Casimicrobium huifangae: one gene and its partners. The protein of the gene in region 2 interacts with the protein of the main gene of each other region in a pairwise test. Links are inferred from orthologs where the notes say so. Each region holds a gene or a part of one and is shown on either strand. Other genes may lie near its edges. The genes, in order: FKL89_RS11700, grxD and FKL89_RS15945.

Evidence for each region.
Region 1: the proteins of grxD (region 2) and FKL89_RS11700 interact in binary tests that used the Escherichia coli proteins (3 or more experiments, as listed by UniProt). The link is inferred for Casimicrobium huifangae from one-to-one orthologs.
Region 3: the proteins of grxD (region 2) and FKL89_RS15945 interact in binary tests that used the Escherichia coli proteins (3 or more experiments, as listed by UniProt). The link is inferred for Casimicrobium huifangae from one-to-one orthologs.

The regions. Positions count from the first base shown.
Region 1 is NZ_CP041352.1:2,576,782-2,583,677, reverse strand. The notes cover bases 2,507-5,378. They hold FKL89_RS11700 (BolA family protein), read right to left. Parts: upstream 4,158-5,378; coding sequence 3,855-4,157; downstream 2,507-3,854. Other genes in these bases: FKL89_RS11690 (MarR family winged helix-turn-helix transcriptional regulator), read left to right, coding at 4,944-5,378; FKL89_RS11695 (septation protein A), read right to left, coding at 4,179-4,751; FKL89_RS11705 (peptidylprolyl isomerase), read right to left, coding at 3,037-3,858; FKL89_RS11710 (tripartite tricarboxylate transporter TctB family protein), read right to left, coding at 2,507-2,891. In the rest of the region: FKL89_RS11720 (fumarylacetoacetate hydrolase family protein), read right to left, coding at 1-710; FKL89_RS11715 (tripartite tricarboxylate transporter permease), read right to left, coding at 912-2,420; more of FKL89_RS11710, read right to left, coding at 2,430-2,506; more of FKL89_RS11690, read left to right, coding at 5,379-5,423; FKL89_RS11685 (organic hydroperoxide resistance protein), read left to right, coding at 5,433-5,858; 1,6-anhydro-N-acetylmuramyl-L-alanine amidase AmpD, read right to left, coding at 5,886-6,452; FKL89_RS11675 (sigma-54-dependent transcriptional regulator), read right to left, coding at 6,445-6,896. UniProt on the Escherichia coli protein: Transcriptional regulator that plays an important role in general stress response. Has many effects on cell morphology, cell growth and cell division. Acts by regulating the transcription of many genes, including dacA (PBP-5), dacC (PBP-6), ampC and mreB.
Region 2 is NZ_CP041352.1:4,256,300-4,263,143, forward strand. What follows is about bases 1,494-4,313. They hold grxD (Grx4 family monothiol glutaredoxin), read right to left. Parts: upstream 3,120-4,313; coding sequence 2,868-3,119; downstream 1,494-2,867. Other genes in these bases: FKL89_RS19275 (HD domain-containing protein), read left to right, coding at 1,494-2,885. Also shown: FKL89_RS19265 (serine/threonine protein kinase), read right to left, coding at 1-252; rpoZ (DNA-directed RNA polymerase subunit omega), read left to right, coding at 539-748; more of FKL89_RS19275, read left to right, coding at 756-1,493. UniProt on the Escherichia coli protein: Monothiol glutaredoxin involved in the biogenesis of iron-sulfur clusters.
Region 3 is NZ_CP041352.1:3,527,837-3,534,777, reverse strand. What follows is about bases 2,654-5,570. They hold FKL89_RS15945 (BolA family protein), read left to right. Parts: upstream 2,654-3,938; coding sequence 3,939-4,202; downstream 4,203-5,570. Other genes in these bases: hisG (ATP phosphoribosyltransferase), read left to right, coding at 5,454-5,570; murA (UDP-N-acetylglucosamine 1-carboxyvinyltransferase), read left to right, coding at 4,195-5,457; FKL89_RS15950 (ABC transporter permease), read left to right, coding at 3,121-3,939; FKL89_RS15955 (ABC transporter ATP-binding protein), read left to right, coding at 2,654-3,112. Outside these bases: outer membrane lipid asymmetry maintenance protein MlaD, read left to right, coding at 26-571; FKL89_RS15970 (MlaA family lipoprotein), read left to right, coding at 568-1,266; FKL89_RS15965 (MlaC/ttg2D family ABC transporter substrate-binding protein), read left to right, coding at 1,279-1,872; FKL89_RS15960 (STAS domain-containing protein), read left to right, coding at 1,889-2,125; more of FKL89_RS15955, read left to right, coding at 2,192-2,653; more of hisG, read left to right, coding at 5,571-6,098; hisD (histidinol dehydrogenase), read left to right, coding at 6,136-6,941. UniProt on the Escherichia coli protein: Involved in cell resistance against acid stress.

The DNA of each region.
Region 1 (6,896 bases), 1.7 Mb from region 2 along the record:
TTCTCTGGCGTGCCGGAATAGATGATGTCGCCAGCCATTAGCTCGAACGCTTCCGAGAGCTTGCTGATCTGTTCGGCAACGTTCCAGATCATCTGGTTCAGGTCGGCGTTCTGCTTGACGTTGCCGTTGACCAGCAGCTGGATGCGGCCCTTGCTGAAGTGACCAGTCTGCCCGACGCGATGGATCGGCCCGATTGGCGCCGATCGGTCAAAGCTCTTGCCGATCTCCCAGGGCTTCTTTTCGTCACCCATCGCACGCTGCAGGTCGCGCCGGGTCATGTCGAGCCCGAGCGCATAGCCGTAGACGTGCGACAGCGCATCAGCCATTGCGATGTTGCGACCACCGCTCTTGAGTGCTGCGACCAGCTCGATCTCGTAGTGGTAGTTCTTGGTCAGCGGTGGATAGGGGTGATCCACCGTCTGGCCGGGCGGTACGAACTGGATCGCATCGGTCGGTTTCTGGAAGAAGAACGGCGGCTCGCGGGTCGGGTCCGAGCCCATCTCACGGGCGTGCGCAGCGTAGTTGCGGCCGATGCAGTAGATGCGACGCACCGGAAAGACCTCATTGCTGCCGACGATCGGGATGGTTGTTGCTGCAATCTGGAACGGCGTGGCACGCGTTGTCGGGCTGGCGCTGACGTTGACGGTGGTCGAGCAGGCGGTGAGCGCGGTGGCGCTGCCGAGTGCACCTGCGGTGCCGAGCGTTTTCAGGACGTCACGGCGGGTGGTGCCGGGTGGATTCGATGGGCTGGACGTGATTTCCTCCTGCTGCAATATCGTTGCGTTGCTGCGTCTGGTGCCTTTGGCTAGGGCGCACGGCTCGCGGGACACACGTTCGCGAAGGATACGCTGGGCCAAACAAAACGGGCACCGAAGTGCCCGTTTTTTCGTATCGAGAGATCGTGCTGAGGATCAATCCTCGACGAAAGTCTCGTCGCGCTTCTTGCGGATTGCCGGCATCGCCAGGATGATCAGCAGAATCAACGACAGTACCAGCATGGTGGCGCTGATCGGGCGCTCCAGGAACACCGACGGGCTGCCCCGCGACAGCAGCAGCGCGCGGCGCAGGTTCTCTTCCATCATCGGGCCAAGGATGAAGCCAAGCAGCAGCGGGGCTGCTTCGCATTCCAGCTTGGCGAAGATGTATCCGACCACGCCGAACACCGCGATGATCCAGACGTCGAACGTGGTGTTGTTCACGGTGTAAACGCCGATGCAGCAGAACACCAGGATCATCGGGTAGAGCAGACGATACGGAATCTTCAGCAACTGCACCCACATGCCAATCAGCGGCAGGTTAAGGATCACCAGCATCAGGTTACCGACCCACATCGAGGCGATCAGGCCCCAGAACAACTGCGGGTTGGCGGTGATGACCTGCGGACCCGGCTGGATGTTGTGGATGGTCATCGCGCCCACCATCAGCGCCATCACGGCATTCGGCGGAATGCCCAGCGTGAGCAGGGGGATGAAGGAGGTTTGCGCACCAGCGTTATTGGCTGACTCCGGTGCCGCGACGCCACGGATGTTGCCCTTGCCGAAGGCCGGCTTGGCGTTGGCGCCGGCCATTTTCTTCTCGAGCGAATACGACGAGAACGAAGCGAGCAGCGCACCGCCACCAGGAAGAATGCCGAGCAGCGAGCCGAGCAGCGTGCCGCGAGTAATTGCACCCGCAGAATCCTTGAAGTCCTGTGCCGTTGGCAGCAGCTTGCCCACCTTGGCGGTAAAGATTTCGCGGGCTTCGCCCTTTTCAAGGTTGATCAGGATTTCGCCGATGCCGAAAATGCCCATCGCGACTGCGACGAAGCCGATGCCATCGGTGAGTTCCGGGGTGTCGAAGCTGTAGCGAGCGACGCCGGAGTTCACGTCGGTGCCGACCAGCCCCAGCACGATGCCGAGCACGATCATCGCGATAGCCTTGACCACTGAACCGTGCGCCAGCACGACAGCGGCGATCAGGCCCAGCACCATCAGCGAGAAGTAGTCGGCCGGGCCGAACTTGAGAGCGGCTTCCGACAGCGGCGGTGCGAACGCGGCGACCAGCAGCGTCGAGAACGAGCCGGCGATGAAGGAGCCGATGGCAGCCATACCCAGCGCGGCGCCGGCACGGCCCTGACGCGCCATCTGGTAGCCGTCAAGCGCGGTGACCACCGAGGACGATTCGCCCGGCAGGTTGACCAGAATCGCCGTGGTGGAGCCACCGTACTGCGCGCCGTAGTAGATGCCGGCCAGCATGATCAGCGCCGACACCGGCGGCAGGGCATAGGTGGTAGGCAACAGCATGGCGATGGTTGCCACCGGGCCGATGCCGGGCAACACACCGATCAGCGTTCCCAGCAGGCAGCCGACCAGCGCGTAAAGGATATTGGTCACCGTCAGCGCGACGCCAAATCCCAGAGACAGGTTATTGAGCAGATCCATGGTGTTTGCCTAGCTCCAGGGGAAGAGTTTCATCTGCAGCTTGAGCCCCCACACGAAGACGGCAGCGCAGAACAGGCACATGATCACGGTGATGATTGCCAGTTCACGATAATTCTTGTCGTGAGCCGCGATGCCGGAAATGATGGTGAGCAGGATGATTGCGATCACCATGCCGAGCGACGGCAGTGTGGCACCGAACAGCACCACAGCGGCTGTCAGGATGATGACCGGCTTCCAGGTCCAGCCGATGCCATCAGTTGCGGCCCATTGCGCCTGATTCTTGAGGCCAATACCGGCGACGATAACGCCCAGCACCGCCATCACACCGCCGAGAATGCGCGGGAAGTACCCCGGCCCCATACGGGCGGCTGTCCCCATCTGATAGTTGTATGCCCCAACAAAGAACACCACGCCGATGACGATGAACATCAATCCGGCGAGCAGATCCTTGTTTTTCAAGAAACTGTTCAAGTAACGCCTCCTCCGAAGTAGTGACTTGTTGATTATTGTTGATCAGACTGTCGCCTGCCTGTCCTTTTTGTCACCCGAAAATGAAAAAGCCACCCGAAGGTGGCTTTGTGCATCGCAGCGAAATGCTCGCTGAGTGGCTGGCAGCTTACTTGATGCCAGCCTTGGCACGCAGCTCGGCGAGATGCTTCTCGACGACCTGACCCTGCAGGCGTTGCGCCAGTTGCGGCTTCACTTCATCGAAGCTCGGCACCTTGGCATCGCGGACGTCATCAAGCTGGATGATGTGGTAGCCGAACGGGCTTTGTACCGGTTGCGGCGTGTATTTGCCTTTTTGCAGGGCAACCAGCGCATCGGCAAACGGCTTCACGTAGTTGGATGGCACCGCCCAGTCGAGATCACCGCCGTTGTCTTTCGAGCCGGGGTCCTTCGAGTTGGCTTTGGCGAGATCGTCGAACTTGGCGCCGCCCTGCAGTTGCTTGATCAGTGCGTCAGCATCTTCCTTCTTCTCGACCAGGATATGGCGAGCGCGGTATTCCTTGTCGCCAAGGCCGGCCTTGATGGTTTCGTACTCTTTCTTGAGCACATCGTCACCGACCGGATTGGCGCCAAGGAAGTCACCGATGTAGGCGCGAATCAGGATCGACTCGCTCGCCACCTGCATCTGCGTTTTCATCGTGGCGTCGCGATCCATGCCTTTGGCTTTGGCGGCGCGCAGGAACAGCTCGCGGTTGGTCAATTCATCGCGCAGCGCGGCACGCAGCTCGGGCGAGTCCGGCTGCCCTTGCCCCATGCGTTCCTTGAGGATAAGGTCGAACTGCGCCTGCGATACCAGGTCACCGCCGGCGGCGGGCTTGGCGGCGGCTGCGGCTGCCGCTGCCGCCGGTTTCTTGGCTGCCGTTTGCGCAACGGCCGGTGTGCCCATCACGGCGAGCAGCAGAGCGGTCGCGAGCGTTTGACGATAGATCATTGAAGATTCCTGTTGTTGGATTTGTCGTTGGTTGATGAAAGTTCTTCGGGCGTACTGGTGATCAGCGACAGCGCATGAATGCGCGCCGGCATCAAATCAGCCACCAGCCGGTAGACCGCCCGGTGGCGAGCCACCGTGGAAAGCCCGGAAAACGCGTTGGACACGATTTTCGCCGATAAGTGCCCGCCGCCGGTATTTCCGGCATGACCGGCGTGTTTTGCCGAGTCATCGGCCACCTCAACGGTGGTGGGCGCCAGCGGGGCCAGCCGCTCAATCAGCAGTGCAGTCAGTTCGCTCATGGCCGTCCGCTGGATGGCCGATCAGGCCTGATCGCCCCGGGTGGGTGCGTTATCAACGGGGTCGCCTTCCTTCATGTATTTGGCGAGCACGACCACATTGGCGACGGTAAAGGCGAAAAAGATGCCCATCGCCCACCACACCTTGAAATTGACCCAGGCATCAAGGCTGTATTGCGTTGCAACATAACCATTCAGCGCCGTCATGAACGCAAAGAAGACGATCCACGCCCACGTGATGCGGCCCCAGACGGCGTCAGGTGCCTGAATCTGCGCCTGCTGGAAAAGCACACGAATCCAGTCGCGCCCGAGTACCAGCTTGCCGAAGAGCAGGGTGAGCCCGAAGGCGCCGTACAACGCGGACGGCTTCCACTTGATGAAGGTTTCATCGTGCAGCAGCAGCGTCGCGCCGCCGAAGATCACGATGATGCCGAGCGACAGCCACTGCATGGTGCTGACCTTGCGTGTGGCGAACCAGGCGTAGGCGATCGCCAGAACCGAAGCTGCGATGGCGACGCCGGTGGCGAAATAGATGTCTTTGAGCTTGTACGCGGCGAAGAACAGGATGATCGGCGCGTATTCGAGGATGAACTGCATGGGTGCGCATTGTATGCAGTTGGCCAACGCTGCGGCTTATCTGCACAAGTCACTAACGATTAAAAATTGTTGACAATTATATTGTGTGCAATATAATTTATTCCGATGACGAATTGACCGACGCGCCAGCGCGATGAGCGCCAGCGCAACCAGGCCGCCACGACTCGCCTGTCCGAAGGCAAACGCTCCACGATGAAGACACCTGCCAACATTCTCGACCTCGATGCCCAGCTCTGTTTCGCGCTGTATTCGTCGTCGCTGGCCATGACCAAGGTGTACAAGCCCCTGCTGGCGGAGCTCGGTCTGACCTATCCGCAATATCTGGTGATGCTGGCCTTGTGGCAGCACGGCACCTTGGGTGTCGGCGAGCTGGGCGCGCGGCTGTTTCTGGATTCCGGCACGCTGACACCGCTGACCAAGCGGCTGCAGGCGCTTGGCCTGTTGCAACGCCAGCGAAGCGAACGCGATGAGCGCCATGTCGAGCTGTCGCTGACACCGGCCGGCAAGCGGTTGCGCGCGCGGGCGGAGGCTATTCCGCGTTGCATCCTGCAATTGTCGGGCTGCGATCTGCCCGCCATCGAATCACTGACGCGCGAGCTGCAGGCCTTGCGCGACCAACTGGTTGCCCGTGTGGCGACCGAGCCTGCGCCAACCCTCACTCCCGAAAATTAAGGAAAGCCCATGTCTCTCGAAAAAGTTCTCTACCGCGCGCAAGCCACCTCGACCGGCGGCCGCGAGGGCACGTCGCGCTCGTCCGACGGCATTCTCGATGTCAAGCTGACGACCCCGAAGGAGCTTGGTGGCAATGGCCTGCCCGGTACCAACCCCGAACAGCTGTTCGCCGCGGGCTACAGCGCCTGCTTCCTCGGCGCCCTCAAGTTTGTCGCCGGCAAGGCCAAGGTCGCGCTGCCCGCCGACACCACCATCACCGGCGATGTCGGTATCGGCCCACTGCCGACGGGCTTTGGTATCGAGGTGACGCTGACCGTCGCCATTCCGGGCGTTGATCGTGCCGTGGCGCAGGGTCTGGTCGACCAGGCGCACATCGTCTGCCCGTACTCGAACGCGACGCGTGGCAACATCGACGTGACACTCAAGTTGGCGTAGCCAGAATGCGTGCGGTGCAGGCAGGCCCTAGACTGCCCAGCGCCGCGCAAGTCGCGAAAAATCAAAGGTTGGGCCAGGATCTACCTTGCGCCCGGCCGCAATTTCGCTGTGCGTGGTGACCGCGCGGACCGGATAACGGGCCGCGATGGCTGCGAGCAATGGGTCCAGCGCCGTGTACTGTGCGGCCGTGAAAGGCTGCACGGCATCGCCTTCGATTTCGATGCCGATCGAGTAGTCATTGCAGGTGTGTCGACCGTGCCAGCAGGAGACACCGGCTTGCCAGGCACGATCATCGCAGCTCACAAACTGCTGCAATAACCCGCCGCGGCGCAGAAAAAAGTGCGCCGATACCTGCAGGTGCGCTATCGCTTCCAGCTCGGCGTTGCCGGAGGGATTGAGCCGGTTCTCGAAAAAGGCCGCCACCTCGTCACCCCCGAATACCCCGGGTGGCAGGCTGATGTGATGCAGCACCACCAGATCGACGGTTGTGCCTTCCGGTCGCGCATTGAAATTCGGGCTGTAACGGCGTTCGGCGGCGAGCCACCAGCCAGCGTCCCAGGCTGCGGTGGAATCAATTGCCAGAGCGTTACTCATCGTCCGGTTCAAGGCCCAGCCGCTCCAGCCGATAGCGCATCGAGCGGAAGGTAATGCCGAGCAGCTTGGCGGCCTGGGTGCGATTGCCACGCGTCTGCGCCAGTGCCAGCTCCAGGGTTTCGCGCTCGGCGCGATCAAGAAAGTCCTGCAGTGGCGTTCGTCCAGCCAGCGTGCCAGAGCCGGTTGGCGTCGATGTGGCTGCTGCCTGGGTGACCGGATTGTCGTCAACGGTCAACCGCAAATCCGAAACCTCAATGCGGGCCGGATTGTCGGCCAGCGCCATGGCGCGCTCGAGGACGTTTTCAAGCTCACGAACGTTGCCCGGGAAGCTATAGCGTGTCAACGCCGTAATTGCCGACGGTGCCAGCGCAACGGTCATGCCGCTGGCGATGCGCGCCAGCGTGCGCATGGCGATGACGGGGATGTCGGACGCAATTTCACGCA
Region 2 (6,844 bases):
CCCTTCGTCGAAAAAGCACTTCATCCCGAAGCGGAAGGAGTCAATATTCTCGATGGAACTTGCATGTACTCGCGAACCTTCCGAGCGCAGCACCAAGCCGCTGGGAAGGTACTCCTTGATAGCCACGACTGTCCCATTGTCGTCGACAGCTCTATAGACGATCGAGAAACCGCCCCTACTGATCGCACGGTCTATGCGATAGTTGTGCAGCTTGTAGCCTTGTGGAAGCGCCCTGTTAGCGACGATTGACATGTTCGGCTGCTCTTACCGACGGCACACCGATTGTGTGGTCGCGCACTCCGGCATGACACGCGTCAATACCTGCGCGGGACAGACGAGTTGCGAGACTGTCCGCCGCAAGTATTTGTTCTGCACATCCACGCCCATTAAGTGAGCATACATCAAGCTGTGACGACTGGTTCTTGCGTCGCCTTGTCGATAGCTCGCGACGGCCGAGATTGTCGCGCGGCGGTGTACCATTACCTTTTACCCACTGGCGCCGGCCAAGCCGGCGTGGCGCTACCTTTTCGAGGCTTGCATGGCACGCATTACTGTTGAAGACTGTCTGTCCACTATCGATAACCGCTTTGAATTGTCGCTGGCTGCTGCAGTTCGGGCGCGCCAGCTTGCAGGAGGGCATCAGCCTCTGGTCGATTCAGCGAAGCGCGACAAGCCGGTAGTGGTGGCGCTTCGGGAGATCGCCGGGCAGAAGGTGGATCGTTCGGTACTAAAGAAAATAGGGGTCTGAGGCACCCATGGGGCTTGCCCCTCAGGTCTCTGATTTTTTCGATCTTATAGCCCCTGCCTTTCGACCGGACGATCTTGCTCGCATCCATGCGGCTTGGTCCGTCGCCGACGCGGCCCATTCCGGGCAACTGCGGCAGTCGGGTGAGCCTTACGTCACTCATCCGCTTGCGGTAGCCCGTATTCTTTTCGAATCGCTGGAAGCAGACGCTGATGCCCTGTGTGCGGCGTTATTGCATGACGTTGTGGAAGATACCAATGTCGCTGTCGGCGACATTGAAAGCCGTTTCGGGCCTGTGGTTGCGCACATTGTTGATGGCGTCTCCAAACTGGATGACGTTCGCACAACTGGCTCGGCTGGCGCGAAAGAGGCCACGTTGCGCAAGCTCGTTGTCGCTGGCGGGCGTGATTGGCGCGTATTTGCTGTCAAACTTTGCGACAGATTGCACAACATGCGAACGCTCGGTGCCGTTGGGCGCAGCAAGAGACGCCGCGTTGCACTGGAAACATATCTCATCTTCTTTCCGCTTGCGCGTTACGTAGGTTTCGTCGGGATCGCACGCGAGTTGCAATCGCTATCTTTGCGGTGGCTCCATCCTTGGCGTTGGGACGTGATTTCGAGATGGTGTGACTACAAGCGAGCGGTTGACCGCCGACGGCTATCTGCGGTCATCCCTCAATCGTTATGGTCAAAGCTTGTCCGCGAGCGAGCGGGCGTCGACGATGATCGCCGCATCGCTGATGAAGTAATGGTTCAGGCGTTTGCTCTCCTGCGTGAAGATCGTGCAGGTCGCGCACTCTTTTCGTTGCCCACGCTGCACGTGCATTGTTCATCCGTAGAGGATGCGTATCAACGCTTGTCTGAACTTCATAGCCGGTTCGCGTACGTTCCGGGAAGTTTTCGCTCCGATGCCGGCGAGGGCGTTGTATCGTCCAAGGTGCTGATGGATCGTCGAGGGCTTGTCGCTGACTTTTTGTTCTGGTTTCCACGGGCAACTCGTGACCCTTGGGTTCGCGGCGCTAACGGCGAGTTTGCGGGAGGCGGCGATGACTTCCTCGCCGTCGCAGAGGGTGGTGACTCGACAGGAGAGTTCACAAGAGTGTTGCGCGACCTCGTCAATCAAGACACCGTGCAGGTTTTCTCGCCAAAGGGTAAGCGTCTGTCGCTTCCCCGCCATTCGACAGGGTTGGACTTTGCATTCTCGATTCACACGGACATTGGTCTGCGCGCTCGCTCTGTGCGTATCAATGGCGTAATTCGTGAATGCAGGACGGAGTTGGTCTCTGGCGATATTGTCGAAGTACTGACCGGCGATGATGTGGTCGCCCGACCTGAGTGGTTGTCGCAGCTCCGGTCCCCGAGGAGTCGCGCCAAGCTTCGTGCTTGGCTACGCGATGCATCGAGGCGTGAGGCTGTTACCTTTGGAAGGCGATTGCTCGTTGATGCCAGTCCGGATTTCGACTTTGACGCCTTCTTTCAGTCGCAGGATTCCGAAGCTCTTTTGTTGTCGTTTGGTGCAACTAGCGTCGACGAGTTGTTTAGGTTGATTGGCATCGGCCAGTTATCTGCCTACGCAGTGGCATCGAAGTCCAAGGGCGTGGATATGCACGACGTCATTGGTGGAGCCGCAGGAATGGACTCCCACAGACAACTGGTACTTGATGGCCGCCCGAGCAATGGGCTGAAGTACTGCGAAAGGTGCATGCCAATACCAGGAGACCACGTCGTCATCTTGTCGACGTATTCTGGAGCGGTAGTACATCGCCCGGCATGCTCGGCCTTGGGGGCGGGACGCTCGTCCAATGAGCACTTTGTCCCGGTGTGGGCTGGCCGAATGATTGAGCCTTTGCCGGTGCGGGTTGTGATTGAGGCGACGGACCGCAGAGGGTTGTTGGCAGACTGCGCGCGCGTGGTGGCTGACGCCAATGTGAATGTTTCGGCGGTGTTGACAAAGTCATTCGTGGACGAACTGACTCACCACCTGGCTGAAATGAAGTTCACTGTCCATGTGAAGAGTCGCGCAACGTTGGTTCGATGTGTCGAAGCTCTGCGCGACGTCGCAGGCGTTACGCGCGTCTATCGCTTGGCGCCAGAACTACAATCGAAGACGCCAACGATCGAGTCAGGTCGTGAGTATTGATTGCAATTCGCCTGACGCATACATCTCCTGCATGATGTCAGCACCGCCGACAAAATTTCCGTCGACATAAAGCTGCGGGATAGTCGGCCACGACGAGTAAGTCTTGACGCCTTCGCGAATGGCGCCATCTTCGAGCACATTGCAATACGCGAATTCTTGGATGCCGCAAGCTTGCAGTATCTGTGCGGCTCGCGAACTAAAACCACACTGGGGGAATTGGGGAGTCCCCTTCATGAATAGCACCACGCGGCTGCTGCCCACTATCGTGGCAATTTCAGCTTGGACGTTTCGTTCTGATGTGCTCACGGTAAATATCGCCTATAGATTGCTTGCTGCAATTGTAGTGTCGCGTATATGGGGATCCGTGCGCGAGAGTTGGCACGGTTGATAGAGGCGCGACGACACTAACGAGTCATCGGCGGATAGACGAACGCCCCACCGTGGAGGGGAGGGGCGTTGTTGTGTGGGGGTAGTTTGACGCTGACCTACTTTCGCGAGCTATAAGGCTGACTATCATTGGCGCTGAACTGTTTCACGGTCCTGTTCGGGATGGGAAGGGGTGGGACCAGTTAGCTATGGGCGTCAAACTAAAAGGGTACGCGGCGCGGCAACGGGTTGAATCGTTGTTGCGACGCGCTGGAAGAAGTTTTGGGTTGAGACTGACTCTCTGTCACACCGGTTGATTGACTTGCGGTGCGAGTTGTCCGGACAAGCATTGCTGCTCATTCGGGTTTTGATATTTGTGAGTTATAGGATCAAGCCGCACGAGTAATTAGTATCAGTTAGCTCAACGCATTACTGCGCTTCCACACCTGACCTATCAACGTCCTGGTCTTGAACGGCTCTTCAGGGGGGTCGAGCCCCCGGGGAAATCTAATCTTCGGGCGAGTTTCCCGCTTAGATGCTTTCAGCGGTTATCTCTTCCGTACATAGCTACCCTGCGATGCTTCTGGCGAAACAACAGGTACACCAGCGGTACGTCCATTCCGGTCCTCTCGTACTAGGAACAGGCCCCGTCAAATTTCCAGCGCCCACGGCAGATAGGGACCAAACTGTCTCACGACGTTTTGAACCCAGCTCACGTACCTCTTTAAATGGCGAACAGCCATACCCTTGGGACCGGCTACAGCCCCAGGATGAGATGAGCCGACATCGAGGTGCCAAACACCGCCGTCGATATGAACTCTTGGGCGGTATCAGCCTGTTATCCCCAGAGTACCTTTTGTCCGTTGAGCGATGGCCCTTCCATACAGAACCACCGGATCACTATGTCCTACTTTCGTACCTGCTCGACTTGTCAGTCTCGCAGTCAAGCGCGCTTGTGCCATTACACTCCAGTAGCGCGATTTCCGACCGCGCTGAGCGCACCTTCGAGCTCCTCCGTTACCTTTTAGGAGGAGACCGCCCCAGTCAAACTGCCCACCATGCACTGTCCCCACCCCCGATTCAGGGGGCCAGGTTAGAACCGCAACGCCATCAGGCTGGTATTTCAACGTTGGCTCCACCGAAACTAGCGTCCCGGTTTCAAAGCCTCCCAGCTATCCTACACAAACATCGTCACAGTCCCATGCAAAGCTACAGTAAAGGTTCATGGGGTCTTTCCGTCTTGCCGCGGGGAGATTGCATCATCACAAACACTTCAACTTCGCTGAGTCTCTGGAGGAGACAGTGTGGCCATCATTACGCCATTCGTGCGGGTCGGAACTTACCCGACAAGGAATTTCGCTACCTTAGGACCGTTATAGTTACGGCCGCCGTTTACTGGGACTTCAATCAAGAGCTTGCACCCCATCATTTAATCTTCCAGCACCGGGCAGGCGTCAGACCCTATACATCCACTTTCGTGTTAGCAGAGTCCTGTGTTTTTGGTAAACAGTTGCAGCCACCGATTCTCTGCGACCCTCTCGACCTTCGGATGTACTCCTACAATCTACCAGGGCATACCTTCTCCCGAAGTTACGGTATCAATTTGCCGAGTTCCTTCTCCAGAGTTCTCTCAAGCGCCTTAGAATTTTCATCCTACCCACCAGTGTCGGTTTGCGGTACGGTCAATTGTTGACTGAAGCTTAGAGGCTTTTCTTGGAAGCAGAGCATCGCCGACTTGGCACTCCGAAGAGCGTTTCGTCTCACCCCTCAACTAAGCCGCCCGGATTTACCTAAGCAGCACGTCTACAGGCTTTCACTGAGTAATCCAACACTCAGCTCGGTTAGCTTTCTCCGTCCCCCCATCGCATCAACAATCGGTGCTGGAATATTAACCAGCTTCCCATCGACTACGCATCTCTGCCTCGCCTTAGGGGCCGACTCACCCTGCGCCGATGAACGTTGCGCAGGAAACCTTGGGTTTTCGGCGAACGGGCTTTTCACCCGTTTTAACGCTACTCATGTCAGCATTCGCACTTCTGATACCTCCAGCATCCCTTACGAGACACCTTCACAGGCTTACAGAACGCTCCTCTACCATCGTATTGCTACGATCCGCAGCTTCGGTGTATGGCTTGAGCCCCGTTACATCTTCCGCGCAGGACGACTCGATCAGTGAGCTATTACGCTTTCTTTAAATGATGGCTGCTTCTAAGCCAACATCCTGACTGTCTATGCCTTCCCACTTCGTTTCCCACTTAGCCATATCTTGGGGACCTTAGCTGGCGGTCTGGGTTGTTTCCCTCTTGCCCTCGGACGTTAGCACCCGAGGACTGTCTCCCGTGCTCACTCTCACTGGTATTCGGAGTTTGCTATGGTTTGGTAAGACTACATGTCCCCCTAGCCATTACAGTGCTCTACCCCCAGTGGATATACACGAGGCACTACCTCAATAGTTTTCGAGGAGAACCAGCTATCTCCGGATTTGTTTAGCCTTTCACCCCTAGTCACAACTCATCCGCTGTTTTTGCAACAACAGTCGGTTCGGACCTCCAGTAGGTGTTACCCCACCTTCATCCTGGCCATGACTAGATCATCCGGTTTCGGGTCTACGCCCAGCTACTAAACGCCCTTATCAGACTCGGTTTCCCTACGCCTACCCTATTCGGTTAAGCTCGCAACTGAACGTAAGTCGCTGACCCATTATACAAAAGGTACGCCGTCACTCTTTCGAGCTCCGACTGTTTGTACGCACACGGTTTCAGGATCTATTTCACTCCCCTCCCGGGGTTCTTTTCACCTTTCCTTCACAGTACTAGTTCGCTATCGGTCGGCAACGAGTATTTAGCCTTGGAGGATGGTCCCCCCATCTTCAGACAGGATTTCACGTGTCCCGCCCTACTTCTCTCACGCCTAGTTCCACCGCCAACATTTCACCTACGGGACTATCACCCAGTATCGTCGGACTTTCCAGACCGTTTGGTTATGTCAACAGCTAAATCGTGAAGGCTCTTCCCATTTCGCTCGCCACTACTTTGGGAATCTCGGTTGATGTCTTTTCCTGCAGCTACTGAGATGTTTCAATTCACTGCGTTCGCTCTACCCTGCCTATGTATTCAGCAGGGAGTACCCTTGCGGGTGGGTTTCCCCATTCAGAAATTCCCGGATCAAAGCTCTATTGCCAGCTCCCCGAGACTTATCGCAGGCTTACACGTCTTTCATCGCCTGTTGCCGCCAAGGCATCCGCCATGTGCGCTTGGTCACTTGATCCTATAACGCTCAAACACCATCACCTGAGTCAACTCCTTTCGGCGTTAACTCAAACAACAGCACCGCGTCACAGGTGTGTATGAGAACTTGATGCCCCGAACCTTCAACCCGACCAACGGAAGCGGCCGGTATCGGAACACCAAAAATACAATCTAAACCCATGTCCACATCTCATCTCATCAATGAGCGTGAACAAACTTCTTCCAGATTTTTAAAGAACAGAGACTACCGATTGGATAGCCATCAGCAATAAGCGCTTGAACAACTTTTATTGCTGATGCCTATGCACCTGACCACAACCCGCGATATTTGAATGGTGGGTCTTG
Region 3 (6,941 bases), 730 kb from region 2 along the record:
CCGGGCCTAATCTTCAAACCACGTCATGAATCGAAAAGTCATTGATCTCTGGGTTGGCATCTTTGTGGCGATCGGGCTCGCCGCGATGGCCTTTCTTGCGCTCAAGGTTGGCAATCTGCTGACAACGAGCGAAGAGCGCACCGGCTATCAGGTGGAAGCGCGTTTCGACAATATCGGTAACCTCAAGCCCCGCGCGCCGGTCAAAAGCGCTGGTGTGGTGGTCGGCCGCGTGGAGTCGATTCGTCTCGACGACAAGACCTTTGAAGGCGTGGCGCGGCTGCACATTTACTCGCACCACCAGTTCCCGCGCGACACCATCGCCGCGATCTTTACCTCCGGCCTGCTGGGCGAACAGTTTGTCGGCCTCGAAGCCGGCGGCGACAGCGTGATGCTCAAGGACGAGGAGCGGATCAAGAAGACGCAATCCGCCGTGCAGCTCGAAAAACTGATTTCCCAATTCATGTTCAGCAAGGCACAGGAAGCGCCGTCGCCAGCGCCTGCTGCTGCCGCCACCCCCGCCACTGCATCGCCTGCGCCGGCTGCCGCCGCAGCGCCCGGAGCCAAACCATGAAGTCTGCCGCGATCCTGACCCTGACTGCTGTTGCCACGCTTGTACTCGGCGGCTGTGCATCGTTCCGCAGCGCCGCGCCCGGCGACCCGCTGGAGCCGATCAACCGCGGTATTTTCTCGTTCAACAGCACCTTCGATCACTATCTGTTCAAGCCGATCGCGAAGGGCTATGACGCCGCCGTGCCCAATCCGGTGAAGAAGGGCGTCAGCAATGTGTTCCAGAACGCCTCTGACGCGCAGTCGATCGTCAGCGATGCGCTGCAACTGAAGGGCGCCAAGATGGGCGATGACCTCGGTCGCGTGATGATCAACACCACGTTTGGCCTCGGTGGCATCTTTGACCTCGCCACACCGATGGGTATCGAGCGCGGCAACGAGGACCTTGGGCAAACGCTGGGGTATTGGGGCATCGGTGCTGGTCCCTATGTCGTGATCCCTTTCCTTGGCCCATCGTCGGCCCGTGATCTGGTTGGTCGCTATGGCGATGGCAAGATTGACCCGGTGGCGCTGGTGTCATCCGTTCCGGTGCGCAACTCGTTGATGGGCGCGCGCGTGGTCGATACCCGTGTCAGCCTGTTCCCGGCGGAGGCGCTGATGAATCAGGCGGCACTGGATCGTTACACGTTCATGCGCTCGGCCTACCTGCAACGGCGTCAAAGCCTGGTGCTCGATGGCAAGCGTCCGAAAGAAGAATAGGAAGTACAGGCAATGAAATTCCCGAAATGGCTGTTTGCGCTGTTCGCAGCCACCGTTTTCGCTACCGCGCAGGCGGAAACCGCCCCTGACGCTCTGGTCAAGACTGTCGCCACCGACGTCACCAATGTTCTCAAGAGTGATCCCGGTGTGCTGGGTAATGCCGCCAAGCTCAGGGACCTGATCGAGTCCAAACTATTGCCCAATTTCAACTTTGGTCGCATGACGCAATTGGCGATGGGCCGCAACTGGGCGAAGGCGTCACCGGAGCAGCAGACCGCACTGACCCGTGAGTTCCAGACCCTGCTGGTGCGCACCTATTCCGGCGCGCTGGCCAACTTCCGCAACAACACGATTGACTACCGTCCGCTGCGCATGCAGCCGACCGAAACCGATGTCACCGTCAAGACTGTGGTTAACCAGGCCAACGGTCAGGGCATCCCCATCGACTACTCGATGGAAAAGGGTGCCGACGGCAAGTGGCGCGCCTATGACGTGGTCGTAGCGGGCGTCAGCCTGGTCACCAACTACCGCGAGGAATTCAACACCGTGGTGCGCGACCAGGGCGTGGATGCATTGGTGAAGCAGTTGCAGGCCAAGAACAAGTAGGGCACAGACCGTCGTCATGCAACTCGTCGGTGAACTCACCTTTGCCAATGCCCACACCTTGTGGGAGGGCTTTTCCGTTGACGCCAAAGGTGTTGATCGCATCGACGTTTCTGGTGTGACGCAGGTGGATTCCGCCGGGCTGGCGCTGATTTCGGCGCTCAAGCGCCAGGCCGGCCCGCAATGCCGCGTGGTCGGCCTGACCTCCAAGCTGGCGGCGCTTGCCGCCGCTTACGATGTAGAGTCGCTGTTCTGACGGGGGCCGCAGCGGCTGGCAAGTCGCCGCCAGATAAAATTGCGGGTTGTCCAGAAAGCTTGTGCCGTGACCACCGCTTCCGCCTGTGCCGCCGTCGAAGTTGTCGACGTCTGTAAATCATTCCCGAATGTCCGCGCACTCAACCACGTTTCGCTACGGGTTGAGCAGGGCGAGTTTTTCGCGCTGCTGGGGCCGAATGGCGCCGGCAAGACCACGCTGATCAGCATCCTCGCCGGGCTCGCCCGCGCCGATAGCGGTGTCGCCAGGATCATGGGTTTTGACTCGGTCAGCCACTATCGCGAAGCGCGCAGCAACCTTGGCGTCGTGCCGCAGGAGCTGGTCTTCGATCCGTTCTTCACGGTGCGTGAAACGCTGGCGTTGCAGGCCAAGTATTACGGCGTTGCCGGCGCCGACGCATGGATCGATGAGATCCTGCATAACCTTGATCTGACTGGCAAGGCCAGCACCAACATGCGCGCGCTGTCGGGTGGCATGAAGCGCCGCGTGTTGGTCGGGCAGGCGCTGGTGCACAAGCCACCGGTGATCGTGCTCGATGAGCCAACGGCTGGGGTTGATGTCGAGCTCAGGCAAAACCTGTGGACCTTCATCAAGCGCCTGAACAAGGAAGGCCACACCATCATCCTCACAACGCATTACCTCGAAGAAGCCGAAGCGCTCTGCAATCGCGTGGCGATGCTCAGGGGCGGTGAAATTGTCGCGCTCGACACCACGGCCAATTTGCTGCGCGGCATGTCAGGCATCACCGTGCAAATATCCGCTGACGCCCTGCCGCCGGCATGGCACGCGCGTGGCAGCGTGCAAGCCTCGGGCGCATGGGGCTTCACACTCTCCGGCTATGCCGAGCTGGAAACGCTGCTGGCGGCGTTTCGCGAGGCCAACATCACCGTGCGCGAGATGAAACTCGGCGAAGCCGATCTCGAACAGGCGTTCCTGAAATTGACCTCACGTGAAGGAGCGAGCGCGTGAGCGATGCCCTGCCGTCTTCTCCTGCGGTGCGTTCGGCATCTGCAACCGGCTTGCGCCTCGGCCCCGGCTTCAAGGCGCTCTTCTACAAGGAGTGCCTGCGCTTCTGGAAGGTGGCGTTCCAGACCATCGTCGCGCCGGTCGTCACCACGCTGCTCTACCTGCTGATCTTCTCGCACGTGCTCGAATCGAACGTCAAGGTCTACGATGGTCGCGTCGCCTACACCGCATTCCTGATTCCGGGCCTGGTGATGATGGCGGTGCTGCAGAACGCATTTGCCAACAGTTCGTCTTCGCTCATCCAGTCCAAAATGATGCGCAGCATTATCTTTGTGTTGCTGCCGCCGATCACCTCGTTTGAGCTGTTCTGCGCCTATGTCTTCGGCGCCATGGTGCGTGGCCTCGCGGTGGGTCTGGGCGTTTGGCTTATCACCTTTCCGTTTGTCGGTGCGGCCGCCGCCGTGCCGCAGCATCCGTTGTGGGTCATCGGCTTCGCGGCGGGTGGCAGCGCCATCCTCGGCACACTCGGACTGATTGCCGGCATCTGGTCGGAGAAGTTCGATCACCTCGCGGTGTTCCAGAACTTCATCATCATGCCGCTCACCTTCCTGAGCGGCGTCTTCTACTCGATTCACTCTCTGCCGTCGTTCTGGCAGGGTTTGTCGCACGTCAATCCGTTCTTCTACATGATCGACGGCTTCCGCTACGGCTTCTTCGGTATCGCCGATGTCAGTCCGTGGCGCAGTCTGGCCGTGGTCGTCTTTTTTGTCGTCGCACTCTCGGCCATCGCGCTCAGAATGCTGGCGACGGGCTACAAATTGAGGCAGTAATGGTTACTCCTGACGACGTCAAAAACTACATCGCAGCCGGCCTGCCGTGTACTCATCTCGAAGTGGAAGGCGATGGCCAGCATTTTTTCGCCACCATCGTCAGCGAAGAGTTTCGTGGCCTCACCATGATCAGACAGCATCAGCGTGTCTACGCTGCGATGGGTGATCGCATGAAGGCGGAAGTGCATGCACTGTCGATGAAAACCTATACGCCCGAGAAGTGGGCACAACTCAACGGCGGAGACCTCGTCAACAATGGATAAGCTCCGCGTTACCGGTAACGGCCCGCTACGTGGCGCCGTGCGGATCTCGGGCGCCAAGAATGCGGCGCTGCCGATCCTCTGCTCGTCGCTGCTGGTGAAAGCGCCGGTCACTTTTGTCAACGTGCCGCAACTGAACGACACACGCACTACTGTCCGTCTGCTCAACCAGATGGGCGTGACGGCCGCGCGCACCGAGACGCACCGCGTCGAGATCGATGCCAGCACGCTGACCAAACCGGTCGCCGAGTACGATCTGGTGAAGACCATGCGCGCATCCGTGCTCGTGCTCGGCCCGCTGGTCGCACGATGGGGCGAGGCACGGGTGTCGCTGCCGGGCGGTTGTGCCATCGGCCAGCGGCCGGTAGACCAGCACCTGAAGGGACTGGAGGCGATGGGCGCCGAAGTCACCCTCGATGGCGGCTACATCAATGCCGCCGCACCGGGCGGCCGCCTCAAGGGCGCGCATATCGTGATGGACATGGTGACGGTCACCGGCACCGAGAATGTCATGATGGCCGCCACCCTGGCCGACGGCGTCACCGTGATCGAGAACGCAGCGCGCGAGCCGGAAGTCGTCGATCTGGCCAATTGCCTGATCGCGATGGGCGCCGACATCAAAGGTGCAGGCACCGACACCATCACCATCACCGGCGTTGATAACCTGCACAGCGCCACCTACCGCGTGATGCCCGACCGCATCGAGGCGGGCACCTTTGCCTGTGCCGTTGCCGCCGTGGGCGGCGAAGTCACGCTGCTCGACGCACCGGTGACCGCGATGGATGCCATCTTCGACAAGCTGCGCGATGCTGGTTGCAGCATCGCCGTCAACGGCAGCAATGTCACCGTGTCGCGCAAGGGGCCGCTCAAGGCGGTGAGCGTGAAGACCGCGCCGTATCCAGCGTTCCCGACCGACATGCAGGCGCAGTTGATGGCGATGAACGTCGTCGCCGAAGGTACCGCAGTGATGACCGAAAACATCTTCGAGAACCGCATGATGCACGTCTCCGAGCTGTGCCGTCTCGGCGCGAAAATCGACATCACTGGCAACACTGCCGTAGTACAGGGCGTGAGCGAGTTGAAGGGCGCCAACGTAATGGCCACCGACCTGCGCGCCTCGGCCAGCCTGGTCATTGCGGGCCTCTGCGCCACTGGCACAACCATGATCGACCGCATCTACCACCTCGACCGCGGCTACGAACATATCGAGGACAAGCTGATCGGCCTCGGCGCCACCATTGAGCGCGTGTCGTCGTGATCACCTTCGCGCTGTCCAAGGGCCGCATCCTGGACGATACCCGTCCGCTGCTACGCACGGCGGGCATCGACGTGCTGGAAGACCCGGAATCCTCGCGCAAACTGATCCTGCCGACGCAGCGCGACGACGTGCGCGTAGTACTGGTGCGCGCCAGTGACGTGCCCACCTACGTGCAGCAGGGCGGCGCCGACATCGGCATCTCCGGCAAGGACGTGCTGATGGAGCAGGACACGGCCGGTCTCTACGAGCCGCTCGACCTCAACATCGCCAAATGCCGTCTGATGGTCGCCGTGCGTAACGAGACCGATTACGAAGCGCTAGTGCAGCGCGGCCGCCGACTGCGCGTGGCGACCAAGTACATCCAGACCGCGCGCGCCCACTTCGCCAAGAAAGGCGTGCACGTTGACCTGATCAAGCTCTATGGCTCAATGGAGCTGGCCCCCCTGGTGGGCATGGCTGACGCCATCGTTGACGTGGTGAGTAGTGGTGCCACGCTCAAAGCTAACAATCTCAAAGCAGTAGAAAAGATCGCCGACATTTCAGCGCGCCTGATCGTCAATCAGGCCGCGCTCAAGACCAAGCGCGACGCACTGATGCCGATTGTGGAGAGCTTTGCGAAATCAGTCGAAGCGCGCACTTGAAGCGCGAGACATTGCATCCAGGCCCATCGCTGTCACCATGAAACTCCTTGATTCTTCCGTCCCCGATTTCCTGGCCTCGCTCGATGCGCTGACGCATCATGCGGGTGCACTGGACGAGAGCGTGGATCGGGCGGTGGCGGACATCCTGGCCGACGTCCGCACGCGTGGCGACGCGGCGGTGCTGGCTTACACGCAGAAATTTGATCGCCTCAGCGCTGAGTCAATGGCGGCGCTTGAACTCTCCAAGCACGAGATGAAGGCGGCGTTCGACACGCTGGATACTGACTTGAAAGCCGCGCTGACGCTGGCGCGCGACCGCATCGAGGCCTATCACCGGCGGCAGGTCATGGAGAGCTGGCGCTATACCGAGGCCGATGGCACGCAGCTTGGCGTTAAGGTAACCCCGCTGGATCGCGTAGGGCTGTACGTGCCCGGCGGCAAGGCGGCGTACCCGTCGTCGCTGCTGATGAACGCGGTGCCCGCCAAAGTCGCGGGTGTGCGCGAAGTCATCATGGTGGTGCCAACACCGGACGGCGTGAAGAACGCGACGGTACTCGCCGCGGCACATCTCGCTGGTGTGGATCGCGCGTTCACCATCGGTGGTGCGCAGGCGGTGGGCGCGCTGGCCTACGGCACTGGCACCGTGCCCGCGGTGGACAAGATCGTCGGCCCCGGCAATGCCTATGTGGCTGCAGCCAAGCGCCGCGTGTTTGGTCTGGTCGGCATCGACATGATCGCCGGACCGTCGGAGATTCTGGTGATCGCGGACGAACATGCCAACCCGGACTGGGTGGCGATGGATCTGTTTTCGCAGGCCGAGCATGATGAGGTCGCGCAGTCGAT